2 regions of the Pseudoalteromonas sp. HL-AS2 genome follow, and region 1 is predicted to be linked to the other one. Evidence: predicted binding sites of a transcription regulator. Region 1 holds the regulator's gene; the other holds the start of a gene.
What was found. Region 1 encodes LexA, which represses DNA repair genes until DNA is damaged. Its sites were predicted from a motif close to TACTGTATNNNNATACAGTA; they were not measured.
Positions count from the first base shown of each region.

Region 1 (7,957 bases):
AGCGCTATGTTATACATATTGCCAGTCCATTTAGGCAGCCAATAATACGCGCCTGCCATAATAGAAAACACCGCTCCCGTTACCAGTACATAATGAAAATGTGCCACTACAAAGTAGGTATCATGGTACTGAAAATCAGCCGGTGTAATGGCCAGCATCAATCCCGAAAAACCACCTAAGGTAAACAACACAATAAAAGCAATACTAAACAGCATGGGGACTTCAAACGTAATTGAACCGCGCCACATAGTGGCTACCCAATTAAATATTTTTACTCCAGTGGGCACCGATATCAGCATAGTCGCGTACATAAAAAATAGCTCGCCAGCCACCGGCATACCGGTAGTAAACATATGATGCGCCCACACTGTAAAACTCAACAACGCAATTGACGCCGTGGCATATACCATGGAGGAATAACCAAAAAGTTTTTTACGCGAAAAGGTAGGAACTATAGTAGAAATAATGCCAAAAGCCGGCAAAATCATTATGTATACTTCGGGGTGGCCAAAAAACCAAAATATGTGCTGAAACATCACCGGATCACCGCCACCAGCTGCATCAAAAAAGCTGGTTGCAAAGTATTTATCGGTGAGCACCATGGTCACTGCACCTGCGAGTACCGGCATAACCGCAATTAATAAAAATGCCGTTATCAGCCAAGTCCATACAAACATAGGGACCTTCATCCAAGTCATGCCTGGGGCACGCAAGTTAACTATGGTTACAATTACATTAATTGCCCCCATAATGGAGCTAATACCCATAATATGCACAGCAAATACAAACATGGCGGTATTGTCATTACTGTAGGTTGTGGACAGCGGCGCATAAAAAGTCCAACCAAACGCAGGACCGCCACCGGGCATTAATAGCGATGATAATAAAATTAAAAACGCGAATGGTAAAATCCAAAAACTCCAGTTATTCATTCGGGGTAAGGCCATATCAGGCGCGCCAATCATTAATGGCACCATCCAGTTAGCTAAGCCAGTAAAGGCCGGCATAACGGCACCAAATACCATAATCAACCCATGAACCGTGGTCATTTGATTAAAAAAGTGAGGATCGACTAATTGCAATCCTGGCTGAAATAACTCAGCGCGGATCACCATAGCCATAGCACCACCAATAAAAAACATAGTTAGCGAAAAAATTAAGTACAAGCTACCTATATCTTTATGATTTGTGGTATATAACCAACGCTTAAAGCCTTTAGCAGGATGATGAGCGTGGTGAGCTTCATTAATGTCAGGTTGTTCTACTATGCTACTCATTAGTTCGCCTCCCCATCGGCATCAAGTGCTGCCTGTATTTCACTTGGTTGAATTACATCACCGGTATCATTACCCCATGCATTACGCTTATAAGTAATTACCGCTGCTAATTGCTTTATAGAGAGCTGTTTAGCAAAGGCTTGCATGGCTGTGCCGGGGCTTCCGTGAATAACAATATCAATGTGGTCTTTTATATCGCCAAGCACTATCGGGCTGCCTTTAAGTGCAGGAAAAACGCCTGGCAAACCTAACCCTGTGGGCTGATGACATGCAGCACAATTGGCCATATACACTTGCTCACCCAAAGTCATTAATTCTTCTTTAGGGAGTGTTTGGTCAAGTAATGCAGCATCTGCTGCTGCTGCTTTTTGCTTTGCTTGTTTAGCATCTGCTAGCCAAACTTTAAAATCGGCCTCTGACTTAGCCTCTACTACCACTGGCATAAAGCCATGATCTTTACCGCATAGCTCAGCACACTGACCGCGATAAATACCGACTTCGTTTATGTTGGTCCACGTTTCGTTAATAAACCCCGGGTTTGCATCTTTTTTAATAGCAAAATCGGGCACCCACCAAGAATGAATAACATCGTCGGAGGTCATTAAAAAGCGTACTTTTTTATTGATCGGTAATACCAGAGGCTTATCTACCTCAAGTAAATAGTTGGGGTTTTTATCGGCTAGGTTGGCAATTTCATTTTGCGGTGTGGCAAGTATTGAGTAAAACTCAACATCTTCCCCCATATATTCGTAATGCCATTTCCATTGTGAACCAGTTACTTTAATAGTGATATCCGCTTTACTGGCATCTTCCATCGCTATTAATGTTTTAGTTGCGGGGACTGCCATTGCTATTAAAATAACAAATGGAATTGCTGTCCAGAGTATTTCTACTTTGGTACTTTCGTGAAATTGAGCAGCAACTGCTCCTTTAGATTTACGATGATGAATAAGTGCCCAAAACATAACGGCAAATACAATCACGCCTATTACACAGCATATTAAAAATATGGTCATGTGTAGTTGATAAACATTATTACTTATATCGGTTACGCCTTTGCGCATATTATATTGGCTATTTGCCAATGCTAACTGCGGAAAAACAAACAATATAAGCCACAAGGTAGAGCTCAATTTACCCATGTGACAGCTCCTTTAATACTGTTGCGAGTGCAAAACAAAAAGACATAAGCTTTAAATGCCAATTTGTTATTTTTTATTTTTGTATTGCTGCCGGATATATAAATATATTTTCTCAAAACTAAAGCTGTGAGTTATTGTTAGTCCAGCCCATTAACAATTAGTTAATAATTGAACAACTAGCAAGTTTTAGTTTGAAAAATAATCAAATAATATTAGGGGATTAGCGTAAATATGGGATTTATTTAATTTTGTTCTAAGCAGGAAGTGAGCAACAGCAAGGGTTACAAATAAAAAGACAGCGATAACGAGTATTAAATACTTAAATGATAAAAAACATAAACTTAATATAATTTTTTCATTGCAGCGGAATTTTCACAAAAAAAAGGCAAAAAAAAAGCGCACTAAAAAGTGCGCATTAATTATCTGAGCTATTAAATTATGCCGATATTTTACATAGCTATAACAGCTTAATTGTCACATCCAGTCAGCATTACGAATAACCCCAACAGCTAAGCCTTCAATATTAAAAGATTCCTTTTCAAGATCCACTTCTATCGACGAAAATTCTTTATTTTCAGCATGCAATAATACTTTTTTGCCTGCTTTTTCTAAGCGTTTTACCGTTACATCGTCATCAACGCGGGCAACAATAACTTGGCCATTTTCGGCAACTTGAGTGCGATGAACAGCCAGTAAATCACCATCCATAATACCAATATCTCGCATGCTCATACCATTTACACGCAATAAAAAATCGGCAGCGGGTTTAAACATTAACGGGTCAATTTTACAATGGCTCTCAACATGTTGTTGCGCCAAAATAGGTTCGCCGGCAGCTACACGACCTATTAACGGTAAACCAAGTTGTTCTGGTTCATCTTCTTCAATAAGTTGAATACCACGGCTAGCGCCTGGTTTCATTTTAATAGCGCCTTTTTTAGCCAGCGCTTTTAAATGCTCTTCTGCTGCATTAGCACTTTTAAAGCCTAATGTTTGTGCAATTTCTGCGCGTGTAGGAGGCATACCAGTGTCTTTAATAAACACTTTAATAAGTTCGAGTATTTGCGCTTGGCGGTTAGTTAATGGTCGCATACAACTGGTTTTCCATACAGTACATTTAACTGTGAGTATATACAGTTATCTGAAAATCGCAAATTTAAATTACTCCTCGCCTTTGCTGCCAAAGGTGGCATTGGTCTAAGCTTAAAATTACCAAGTAAATTACAGATAAAATTACGCAGATCACGATAGTGTTAGTTTTACGTTACATTAATTACATAACTACTAAGTTGTTGCTGTTATTAAAAATTAGTTAGCTATCGTTTTTGTAATGGGCCTTAACTTCATCAATGTGAATTAACGGAGAGTGTTATGAATATCACTGTAGCGGTAATAATTAACGGTCCTAAACGTAAAGTATGGGCGGCAATAACTGACATCGAAAACAGTGCCAATATGCTGTCTGGCATTATTGATGTAAAAATAATCGAGAAGCCACCACAAGGGCTAGTGGGCCTAAAATGGTTAGAAACACGAAAAATTTTTGGCAAAGCAGCCTCAGAAACCATGTGGATCACCGAAGCTGTTACTAATGAATACTATTGCACTCGCGCAGAAAATGGCGGGGCAGTTTATACCACTAAGCTGTCACTTACCGCCGCCGAACCTAGCACCTGTTTAACCATGACTTTTTCTGATAGCTCTGAGTCTATTTGGGTAAAAATGATCTCTGCAGTGATAGGGTTTTTTCTTAAAAGTTCGATGCGTAAAATGCTAAAAAAAGATCTCGATGAAATTAAGCACTATGTAGAAAGCAAAAAGTAGCACTGTATTACCATGCAGTAGCTGCACTAATTTGGCTATCATATCGCCATGAAAAATCGTATTATCGGTTATCGTTTTCAACCTTTAAAGGAGTAACAATGAGTATTTGGCATCAACCTATTACTTTAGCGTTTTGTAAGCAGTTAGACCAAGGCATAAATGGCCAAGGTACACTGATGAAAACCATGGGGATTGAAATAACTGAAATTGGTGATGATTACTTAGTTGCCACTATGCCAGCAATTCCTGCGCACCATAACCCTATAGGCATGGTGCATGGCGGAGCAAACGTGGTTTTAGCCGAAAGTGTTGCCAGCTACGCGGCTAATTTTGTGGTCGACTTCACTAAATTTTATTGTGTAGGGCAAGAGATCAGTGCCAGCCATTTAAAAGCCTCGCGTAATGGCACCTTAACCGCCACCGCAAAAGCGTTTCATATTGGCAAGCGTAGCTCAGTATGGGAAATAAAAATAACGAATAGTCGCGGCGAGCTTTGCTGCGTATCAAAAATGACCGCAGCTGTTGTAGAGCGCAAAGGCTAACGCTATTTTTCTAGCGGGTAAATAGTAATTTCCATGCCTGCACCAATTGCCGATATACGTAATAATGTATCGGCGTGCAGCGCTTGGTTAAAACACTTTGGCGAAGTGCCCGATTCAAAACCAATATCAAAGGTACGGCGCGAACAACTCAACCATTGCTTAAGTGCAGCCCGCGAGCATGACTCTACTAACTCACATAAGTGGTTAATTGCTTTATCCGGTGAAGATATTTCGCCTGTTACTTCTATACGCGCTAACTGACGGTATTCGTCTTTATCATAATGTAAAATAGTGGCGATTTTTTTTAGGTCAGCTACAAGCACGCTAATATCTTGCTTTGACTCAAGCTCTAGGTCTACATTTAAAAATTGAATTTCCGACATTGTCTGCTGTTTATCCTCTAATTAGTTCGCTGTAAACTTTAACGCAGTTTTACGCTTATACCAAATCAACTCTGCAATATTCACCTTTTTTATCTGAATAGTCGGCTATTTTTACGCATTTATTGACGCTTTACTTACTCTTATTTCACGAATAAAAAATATTTAAGCACCAAAAGCTCACTATTATAAAAGTGCTGAGCTAGCTCCATAAAAATAGCTAGCTACTCGCATTTAAAATTTAACCACTATTTTTTATTCTAAATGTTTAAATCGACTTAAGTGCTGCTTTAACATTTGGTTTTCAGCAATCAACTCATCCCGTTCATCCAATAATTGTAAAACCAAAGCAATAGCAGACCAATCTAACGATAAGTCATGCTGAATACGCGCAGCCTTTTTAACTAAGATCACTGTTGATACCGTAAATTGCCATTCTGTAACGCGCTCGCCCTCAATAGGAATAGCAATGCTGTGCTCAACCAATTCATATAATATGGCTTCGCTAATATCACTACTCACACACAATTCTTGGCTAGTGAGTAAATTGCCTTGTGGTGCCTCGATAATTTTCATTATGACTTGCTCCAATTGCTACGGGGGTCAAAATGGGCTTTTTCGGCCAGCTCTTGCCAAAGCTTTTTGCTAACATCATCACTCAATGCTGGATTAACAATTTTAATCACAGCAAATAAGTCACCTTTGCCTTTTTTACTAATTAACCCTTTACCTTTAATGCGTAAACGTTGACCCGATTGACTATTAGCTGGAATAGTTAGTTGGATTTTTCCGGCTAATGTAGGTAAATTTATTTTAGTGCCCAAAGCAGCTTCCCAGGGTGCAAGAGGTACCACTATGTTTAGGTTATGCCCCTCAACGTCAAATAATGGATGAGGCACTAAGCGAATTTGCAAATACAAATCGCCATTAGGGCCATTTGCCGAACCTAATCCACCTTGGCCTTTTAAGCGAATGCGTTCGCCATTAACCGAGCCGGCAGGAATTTTAACTTTAAGCGATTTTTTAACTTCAGATACACGGCCACTACTGTCTCGCTGCGGCAGCATAAACTCAATTGGTTTAACGGTATCGACTAACGTTTCTTCAAGAAATACCGGGAATTCAATTTCCACATCTTGTCCTTTTTGCGCACGAGCGCCACCAGTTCTGCCCTGCCCGCCATGGTTAAACCCACCTGCGCCGCCAAACATTGAATTTACAAAATCAGAAAACTCCTGATCGGCTTGGGGATCACCTTGCTGATAATGGTTTTGTGACGAGCCATAGCTACCGCCATAATTTGCTTGCTGCTGAGCACGGTTTTGTTGATTACGACGTAACACATCGTATTTAGCGCGCTCTTCTTTGTTGTGAATAACTTCGTAAGCTTCACCTATCTCTTTAAACTTTTCCTCGGCTTGAGGTTCTTTACTTACATCTGGATGATATTTTCTAGCTAGCTTTTTATAAGCTACTTTAACCGCTTTATCGTCTGCATCGGGCGATATTCCAAGCACGGCATAATAATCTACAAATTTCATTCGCAATCCAAATCACAAACTTATGAGCTTTCATCATACTCTTTAAGTAACAACTTTTGTTTATTTAAACAACAATTTAAAGTAGATAACCTGAGCTCCGGATAATAAAACTAAATATGACTATGATTCAATACGTTAGTAAATCTCTTAACCAGAGCTAAGGTTAAATACTAAAGAACGGTAAATATGGCTTTAAGTAAACTTTATCTTTTAGCTTCAAGTCATTAAACTAGCCGCTCCTGTAGTTCACGTATGTGATGGATATGACTCGATTTATTTTAGCCTTGTTGGCTTTTTTTGTATGCTTTTCGCTATCGGCTGAAGAATTCACTCGGTTTTCAACCGCTAAAAGACACCTAATTAAAACCCTCCCTAGTAATGCTAAAAGTATTTACTGTGGCTGCGATATAAAAAAACAGGGTAAAAAACTAGTTCCCGACCCCACTAACTGTGGCTATGTGCCACGCAATACACATACCCGCTCAGGTAACGTAAATGCACGCGCTTTACGCATAGAATGGGAGCATATTGTGCCTGCCTGGGAGTTTGGCCACCAATTACAATGCTGGCAAGATGGCGGGCGTAAAAACTGCCGTAAAGTAAGTGCTAAGTTTAGAAAGATGGAAGCCGATATAAACAACTTAGCTCCTGCTATTGGTGAAATTAACGCAGATCGTTCTAATTATCGATTTGGAATGCTTAGTGAAAGCGCCACCCAATACGGTCGCTGTGAAGTTAAAGTTAACTTTAAACAACGAGTAATAGAGCCTCCTTTTTATGCCCGTAAACAAATAGCCGACGCTTATGCCTATATGCAAAAAACTTACGGCTTAAAAATATCAAATAAACAACAGCAGTTATTTAATGCTTGGCAACAACAAGCGTATGCCGCGCAAACCAATACCAAAAAGCTTTAATTTAAAGGTATTAGGAGCCAGTTTAATATTTAACCTGAACTCTGGTTAAGAGATTTACTAACGTATTGAATCATAGTTATATTTAGCTTTATTTTCTCTAGCCAGAGATTTCCAGTGAAAACAAGGCGAATTTACGCGTCAATAGCTGGCCTATTGCAAGTAAATTCAACGCAGTTAGCGCTGAAAATAGCTGCTTGAGATAGGTTTATTATCCGGAGTTCAGGTTATTTAACGGCACAAAAAAGCGCGCTATTGAAGTAATGCCCAATAGCGCGCTTTTTTAATTGAGTTTTATTCTATAAATATTATAGATCTTGATGCGGGCCAAAAATTT
Region 1 covers NZ_CP133571.1:3,029,535-3,037,491, forward strand. The annotation lists gene ctaD (cytochrome c oxidase subunit I) at 1-1,277, opposite strand, end outside; gene coxB (cytochrome c oxidase subunit II) at 1,277-2,419, opposite strand; gene lexA (transcriptional repressor LexA) at 2,894-3,511, opposite strand; gene RB215_RS14115 (SRPBCC family protein) at 3,791-4,243, shown strand; gene RB215_RS14120 (PaaI family thioesterase) at 4,342-4,785, shown strand; gene RB215_RS14125 (hypothetical protein) at 4,788-5,168, opposite strand; gene RB215_RS14130 (chaperone modulator CbpM) at 5,421-5,741, opposite strand; gene RB215_RS14135 (DnaJ C-terminal domain-containing protein) at 5,741-6,706, opposite strand; gene RB215_RS14140 (endonuclease) at 6,970-7,623, shown strand; gene hmpA (NO-inducible flavohemoprotein) at 7,929-7,957, opposite strand, start outside.

Region 2 (7,957 bases), 1.1 Mb from region 1:
ACCAGGTAATGCCAGTGTTAGCTTAGCGCGCTTTTTAGTTAACTCGACCGTAGGTGTTTTTGGGTTATTTGATGTGGCCAGCTCATTAGGGCTAGAACATGTAGATGAGGATTTTGGGCAAACATTAGGTGTATGGGGAGCAGGGGATGGTGCTTACTTGATGCTACCTGCTATGGGGCCTTCTACAGCGCGTAACTTAACCGGTGATGTGGTTGATAACTTTGTTTTACCTGAAATAGCGTTAACTACACCACAAACAATTATAGTGTTTGCTTTAAAGGCTGTTGAGGCCCGTGCATCACTAATTGCGCAAGAAGGTTTATTGAACGATTCACTAGACCCTTACTTATTTATTAAAGATATTTATTTTCAACGCCAATTATACGAACTTTACGACGGTAACCCGCCAATCAAAGAAGAGCCTGATGACTTTGATGAAGATTTTTTAGAAAGTTTGTAAACCTATTAAAAACGCCAGCAATGCTGGCGTTTTATTTTCTCATTAGTGATTAGAAAGTTGTTATTAAACATTGCTCATTAACTGCATTTGCTCGTTCACCCAGCTAATTGCTTCGTGGTAAGCATCGGGTACTTTATCATCTAAACCAAGTTGTTGGCTGATCTGATTAGCTGCCAGCCAGTTGCCTTGCTCATAAAACTTAACCAAGTTTAAGTAGCTTGCAAGCAAGCCCTCATCATTAAGTAAAGCGGCTTTAATCTCATTAGATAATGGCAGCTTTTGCATCACACTTTGCATGCTTTCATCTAAAATAGCATCCATAAGCGACATCATGCCGGTTAAAAAAACCATTCCTGTGTCTTTAAACTTACCATGCGAAATAGCCAGTAACTCACTAAAACGCGCCCGAGTGAGCGATAACCTAATTAGCTCCATAGGCTTATCTGTTGAAACTTGCGCTGCAAATAATAAAGATAAAAGCTTTTTAATTTCATTGGCACCAAGGGTGATAAGCGCTTGTTTTATTGTGCTTATTTTTGCACGTCTAGCAAATGCTGCAGAGTTTGAATAACGCAGTAACTTATAAGATAGATTTACATCTCGCTCAAATATATCGGTGATCTTTTTTAGATCCATATCAAGCGTTGAGGTCTCATAAAGTAGTTCGGCTAATGTCATACCAGAGGGGGGAAGCGCTTTACTTTGGATCATCTCTGGTTTTGAAAAGAAAAACCCTTGAAAATAATCAAAGCCAAGTTCCAATGCTTGGTTATACACCTCATGGGTTTCAACTTTTTCAGCAAGTAATTTTAGATGTGGATAAGGTTTTAAATCATCAATAATTGTTTTAATTGTTTCTATATTACAGGTTAAAAAGTCAATTTTTATAATATCAATAAATGGATAAAAGTGGCGCCACACAGGTTGATGAATGTAGTCGTCTAAGGCTAATGTATAACCTTTTTCTTTTAAGTCTTTAACAATAGCAAGTAAACGCTTACCAGGTTGCACCGTTTCGAGAATTTCTACCACCACAGCGTCTTTACTCAGTAAAGTAGGGTAGCCTTTTAGTAAAGTTTCTAGGGTAAAGTTGATATATGCTGGTTTATTGTCGGTTAAATCCTCAAGGCCAAAATTAAACTGGCTGCCTTCTATTAGGCGTGTTGTTGCCTCATCTCCATCTATATCGGGGAACACATTATTTACACCATCACGAAATAGTAATTCATAGCCAATAAGCTTTTTATCGCGATCTAAGATCGGTTGGCGTGCAGCGTAAAAGTACATAAAAAATTCCGTATAGATAAAAAATAACTATTGATTGTAACAATATATGGCAAAACATTAAAAATAGCATGATGTAAATAAGCTTATCTTAGATTAATAACATATTTTTAATAAGTTACAGAAGTTCTGACTTAAATATATACGATTTGTTTATTTTTAATTCACTAAAGTTGACATGTTGGAATTTTAACTATTACCCATGCTATAGTGACAGAGAATGGTTTTTATCCCAATACTGTCTTAACTATAATATTTTAAGAGTCATTATTTGGATCAAAAGCCTGTTGCAATTTATTAGTGGAGGCGAATTTGGAAACAGGAATGATTATTTCACTAGCATTATACTTTGTTGTAATGCTAGGTATAGGATTGTATGCATTTAAGCAATCAACCAGTGATGTTTCAGGTTACATGTTAGGGGGCCGTAATTTATCACCAAGTGTTGCTGCGCTATCTGCAGGTGCATCTGATATGAGCGGTTGGTTACTTATGGGCCTTCCCGGCGCTATGTATCTTTTTGGTTTGAGTAAGGTTTGGATTGCGATTGGTTTAGTACTTGGTGCTTGGGCAAATTACTTCTTAGTTGCACCTAGGCTTCGTGTTTACACTGAAAAAGCGAATGATTCAATTACGATCCCGGATTATTTTGCAAATCGCTTTGCGGACAATAAGAATATATTACGTGTTATTTCAGCTATTGTTATTATTGTTTTCTTCACACTTTATACCTCATCTGGCGTGGTTGCTGGTGGTAAGTTATTTGAAAATTCATTTGGAATGAGCTATGAAGTTGGCCTTTATGTTACTACTGGCGTTGTAGTACTTTATACGCTTTTTGGTGGTTTTTTAGCGGTAAGTTTGACCGACTTTGTACAAGGTTGCATTATGCTTATTGCGCTATTAGTAGTACCAATAGTAACGTTTACTATGCTTGATCAGCCAGTAATGGAAACGCTCGCTAATGCAAGCTATGACCTGTTACTTATCTCGCCAAAGGCCAGTGAAGTTCACTCTCTAAATATGCTAGATTGGTTTGCTGGTGGCTCTACCATCGCAATTATTTCTGCGTTAGCTTGGGGCTTTGGTTACTTTGGTCAGCCTCATATTATAGTACGCTTTATGTCGGTACGTTCAGTTAAAGATATTCCAGCAATGCGACGCATTGGTATGTCTTGGATGACATTATCTGCAATAGGCGCAGTACTAACTGGTTTATTTGGGGCAGCCTTCATACTAGAAAATGAAATGCCGATAAATGATAAAGAAACAATATTTTTAGTGCTATCTGAATTGGTTTTTCATCCATTGATTGCTGGCTTTTTATTAGCAGCTATTTTAGCGGCTGTAATGAGTACTATCTCTTCACAATTGCTAGTGTGTTCAAGCTCGTTAACTGAAGACTTTTATAAAATATACCTGCATCGCGAAGCCTCTCAAAAAGAGCTGGTTTTTGTTGGGCGTATTAGTGTGGCATTAGTTGCTATGTTTGCTATTTACTTAGCTTACGATAGAGATAGTTCTATTTTAGACTTAGTGAGTAATGCGTGGGCAGGCTTTGGCGCTGCATTTGGGCCACTCGTATTGTTTAGCCTTTACTGGAGAAGAATGAACTTTGCTGGCGCCTTAGCAGGCATGTTAGTGGGGGCTTCAACAGTACTTATATGGATATACGCACCAATTACCATTAATGGTGGGAGTTTAAGTAGCGTTATTTATGAAATAGTCCCAGGCTTTATTTTATCAAGTATTGCGATTGTATTAGTTAGCTTAATGACCAGTGAGCCAGCTAAAGAAATTACAACCTTATTTGATGAAGTAGAACAAGAACTATAAAAAGTTATAAACAAAAAAGGGAGTAACTTAGGTTACTCCCTTTTTTATGCAAAATTTATTAACTCGCTTTTTTGTCGCTACTTTCTTCTATGGGTGCAACATTATCTGCTTTTTTGCCTTTTACAGCAGCTTTAGGGGCTATAGGCTCTTTGCCACCTTTTAATATTGTCATGAAGTCATCTTTACTTTTTGCCATTTCTAAAGCGAGTGACTCTACTTGTTGCTCACTTAATGGTACATCAACTTTTTCTAGCAAAATTTCAAGCGACTCTGCAATATCGAGCATTTTATCATAGGCATCAGCTTCTTTTTTGGTAGTAAACGTCATGCGCTCGACTCCGTTTCGTTCTACAACATATTTAACAACAACAGCCATGATTTCTCCTGCTTACTTGCGTGGCATATAGTATATATAAACCATTAGATTACTGTTTTTATGTACAGTACAAGTTTGTGCCTAAATTTGCAAGTCCCCTAATTAATATTAAGTGATAATAGTTGACAACAAAGATTAACTTTACTTTATTTAACTTAATCACTTTTGTGTACCGTTGCAGTTAAGGATCTCACAGGGAGTGAATGTTAGGTTTAAGTATTTAATAAAGTGCAGGTGTAAAAGCCTTTTGCGTTATGACTTAAACATATAAACAACAAAGTAAATGTTCATGTATGAACAAAAAAGGAAGAAAGATGAAAAAACTAAAATATAGTATTTTAGCTGCAGCTTTTTGTATGTTGCCAGTAACTCTTACCTACGCAAATGTTGATACCTCAGCAATAACTCAGCAAGTAAAACAGGCGGCTTTAAATATTAATACTGCTGATGTTAGCCAGCTATCTAAGCTCCCTGGTATTGGTAAGAAAAAAGCACAAGCTATTATAGATTATCGCGAAGCAAAGGGTAACTTTACATCGTTAGAGGATTTGAAAATGGTAAAAGGTATAGGTAAAAAATTAGCTGCAAAGCTTGAAGGTAAGGTTTCGTTTTAAGTTAAAAAGGGCGCGTTAAGCGCCCTTAGTATATTGGGTTAATGCTTCACATAAATGCTTTTTAGCAAAGTTAATCTCAATTGGAGTCGTTAGTAGTGGGTAACACAACCCACCGAGTAGTAAAAAAGGGATGAGTAACCAGCCTTCAAATACGACAAATATTAAAAACAGCGGACTGAGTAATAATAATTTTATAATACGAAGTAGTACTTTATTAACAGGTGAAAGCATACTTAAAGAAATCGCTATAACAGCTTGTCTGTCACGTATTTTTAAATGTTTTAGAGCATTAATTTGGCTTGAAAAAAACACAAGCATTACAGCGACCTTTTAGTCATTAAGCGACTCGTTACCAGTAAAAATAAAGTGCCTGCAAACAGCGCAAATATTACTTCCATCCATGCCGGCATACTTAGCCCCGCAAATTGCCAGTCAATGTTTCCGCAATCACCAGTGGCTGCAAAAAAGCTTGGGATCCACTCATGTAATGGCATAAAGGCAGGAAAGTTAGGTTCAAACTCACAGCTAAATGCAAAAGGATCAGTGGTTGTTTGCATTTCGATATGCTCGCGGGCAATTATAAATCCCCAAACACTAGAAACAGCCCATACACTATAGGCGAGCAAGCGAACCCCTCTATGCTCTGGATTACTTGTACCAATAATACCTGCAATAAGTAAACCTAATACCGCAGTACGCTGATATATGCACATGATACATGGCGCCAATCCCATTTTATATTGAAAAAACAGTGCCGTTATTTCAAGCAGAAAAACAATACCACTAAACAAAAGCCAAGGAGTACGTTGGGTGGGTAATTGTGCAAGCCAGTTCATAATAAATCCGTATTTAAATAAGACGTTAGATTATGACGTAGGATAAAGTTAGGGGCAAGCAAAACGACTTAAAGCCTACCCACATGCATTTATGATGATTAAAGTTAAGGTTATAATTCTAAAAGCCAATAAAAATCCAATAATGTGAATAAAGAGGTAGCCCTTTAAACGAGTAAAGTATGTGTGTGAGGTGACTTTACGTAATAAGTTAATAAGGCAAGGCGCGAACTTAAAGTAAATAACTACTTAAAATGTATCTAGGGTGAATATATAAGTGCTTGCGACAAGTATTAGTAAAAAATATAAAGCATTTTATAGACACAAATATTTTAATCGCATACTGGCAGTAATATGGCGTACTTTACTTGTTACTTGAGCGTCGTCTGGTACAATCAGTCGGTTAATCGTATGTAGTAGTGTGAATTAATTCGAGTGGGAATTGGATGAGAATTTTTAAAGCGAAAAGCCCAGCAGGATTTGCTGAAGAATACATAGTAGAGTCTATCTGGAATGGCGATTTCCCTCCTGGATCTATTCTACCTGCTGAGCGTGAACTCTCAGAGTTAATAGGTGTTACCCGAACGACGTTACGTGAAGTATTACAGCGATTGGCTCGAGATGGCTGGTTAACTATTAAACATGGTAAGCCAACAAAAGTGAATAACTTTTGGGAAACGTCAGGACTAAATATTCTTGAAACGTTAGCACGTCTTGATGAAGATAAAATGCCAGAGTTAACCGACCAGTTACTCTCTGCACGCACTAATATAAGCGCAATTTATACGCGTGCAGCTATAAAGTTAAATCCAGAACGTGTGATTGAAATTCTCTCACAAAGCGATGAGTTAGAAGACAGTGCGCAAGCATTTGCTGATTACGATTATAAAGTGCATCACGAGTTAGCTGTTGCAGGTAATAATCGTATTTACGTGCTTATACTCAATGGCTTTAAAGGGTTTTATTCAAAAATAGGTTGTCATTATTTTTCAGATCCGGGGACGCGTGAGTTGGCTCGCCAGTTTTATAAAGACTTAACTAAATTGGCTGAAAACAGAGAACACGACGGTGCGATCATGATGATGCGTAAATATGGTCATCAAACCGGTGAAATTTGGCAACAAATTCGTGGCGATATGCCCAGCGACATAATGGATTAAACCTATTTTAAAAGCCTGCATTTGCAGGTTTTTTTGTGTCTTCATTTTATTAATACTTTATAACCAAGAAACTGAGCTAATAAAATAAACCCCATCACTTTTTAGCGTTCAGTATTATCGATGGGAGGAATCGTTAAATACGATTGTCATTTCGCACCAGTTCTCTCTAGAATAATAATAATTATATGTGCGCTATTGGTTTTTAAGTTTTAGAGCCCATATAACTATCAGCATTGCATAAGCAATTGACAACAAACTCAAAATATTTGGAGAATAAAATGGGTGTATTAGTAGGCCGCCAGGCACCAGACTTTACCGCTGCAGCAGTTCTTGGTAACGGTGAAATTGTAGATAGCTATAACCTTCATGAAAAAATCAAAGGTAAAAAAGCAGTTATTTTCTTTTACCCACTAGATTTCACGTTTGTATGTCCTTCTGAACTTATTGCATTTGATAAGCGTTATGAAGAATTCCAAAAACGTGGCGTTGAAGTAATTGGTGTTTCTATCGATTCACAATTCTCACACAACGCATGGCGTAACACTGCTGTTGCAGATGGCGGTATCGGTAAAGTTAAATATGCACTAGTTGCAGATATTAAACATGAAATTTGTAAAGCATACGACGTTGAGCATCCTGAAGCGGGTGTTGCGTTTCGTGGTTCTTTCCTAATAGATGAAGAAGGCAATGTACGTCACCAAGTAGTGAACGACTTACCACTAGGTCGTAACATTGATGAAATGCTACGTATGGTTGACGCGCTAGCGTTCCACACTGAGCACGGTGAAGTATGTCCTGCTGGTTGGACTGAAGGTAAAAAAGGTATGGATGCAAGCCCTGAAGGCGTTGCTAAGTTCCTATCTGAAAACGAAGGCGATCTATAATTTAGCTCTCGTTTTAAATAAAAAAACCGCCAATTGGCGGTTTTTTTGTTGCTTCTAATTTAGAACGAGAAGCTTACTTTAGTATAAATATAACGACCGCGTGGGTTATGAACCCCAGACGCATAACCGTAAAGGTCAGAATCGCCATCACCAATTGCAAAAGGAGGCTCTTCGTCAAACAAGTTATTAATACCTAGTGATAATTTAGCTGACTCAGTGATACGGTACGACGTTTGTAAGTCAACCAACACTTGTGAATCAATCATACGTGATGTATTGCTATCAAAATCTAAGTTACCGTCAAAGTCGATATCAGGTGTGTCTTCAAACTCACCAACATAACTTAAGTTAACATTAGTATTAAAGTCGCCCACTTCCCAGTTAGTTGAGAAAATCCAACGATGCTCAGGGTAACCATACTCACCAGAGTAATCACGGCCATCTTTTTCAAATTTGTTTTGGTAAGCCCACTCTAAATTGAATTTCAATAAACCTAAATCATCCAATGAA
Region 2 covers NZ_CP133571.1:894,170-902,126, forward strand. The annotation lists gene RB215_RS04240 (VacJ family lipoprotein) at 1-460, shown strand, start outside; gene RB215_RS04245 (EAL and HDOD domain-containing protein) at 524-1,747, opposite strand; gene putP (sodium/proline symporter PutP) at 2,069-3,580, shown strand; gene RB215_RS04255 (YebG family protein) at 3,639-3,956, opposite strand; gene RB215_RS04260 (helix-hairpin-helix domain-containing protein) at 4,271-4,570, shown strand; gene RB215_RS04265 (DUF6170 family protein) at 4,586-4,888, opposite strand; gene dsbB (disulfide bond formation protein DsbB) at 4,888-5,406, opposite strand; gene fadR (fatty acid metabolism transcriptional regulator FadR) at 5,850-6,563, shown strand; gene RB215_RS04280 (peroxiredoxin) at 6,842-7,447, shown strand; gene RB215_RS04285 (TonB-dependent receptor) at 7,507-7,957, opposite strand, start outside.
Region 2: RB215_RS04255 (YebG family protein) is a predicted target of LexA. The motif match lies at 4,007-4,026, and genes of this name have one in related genera.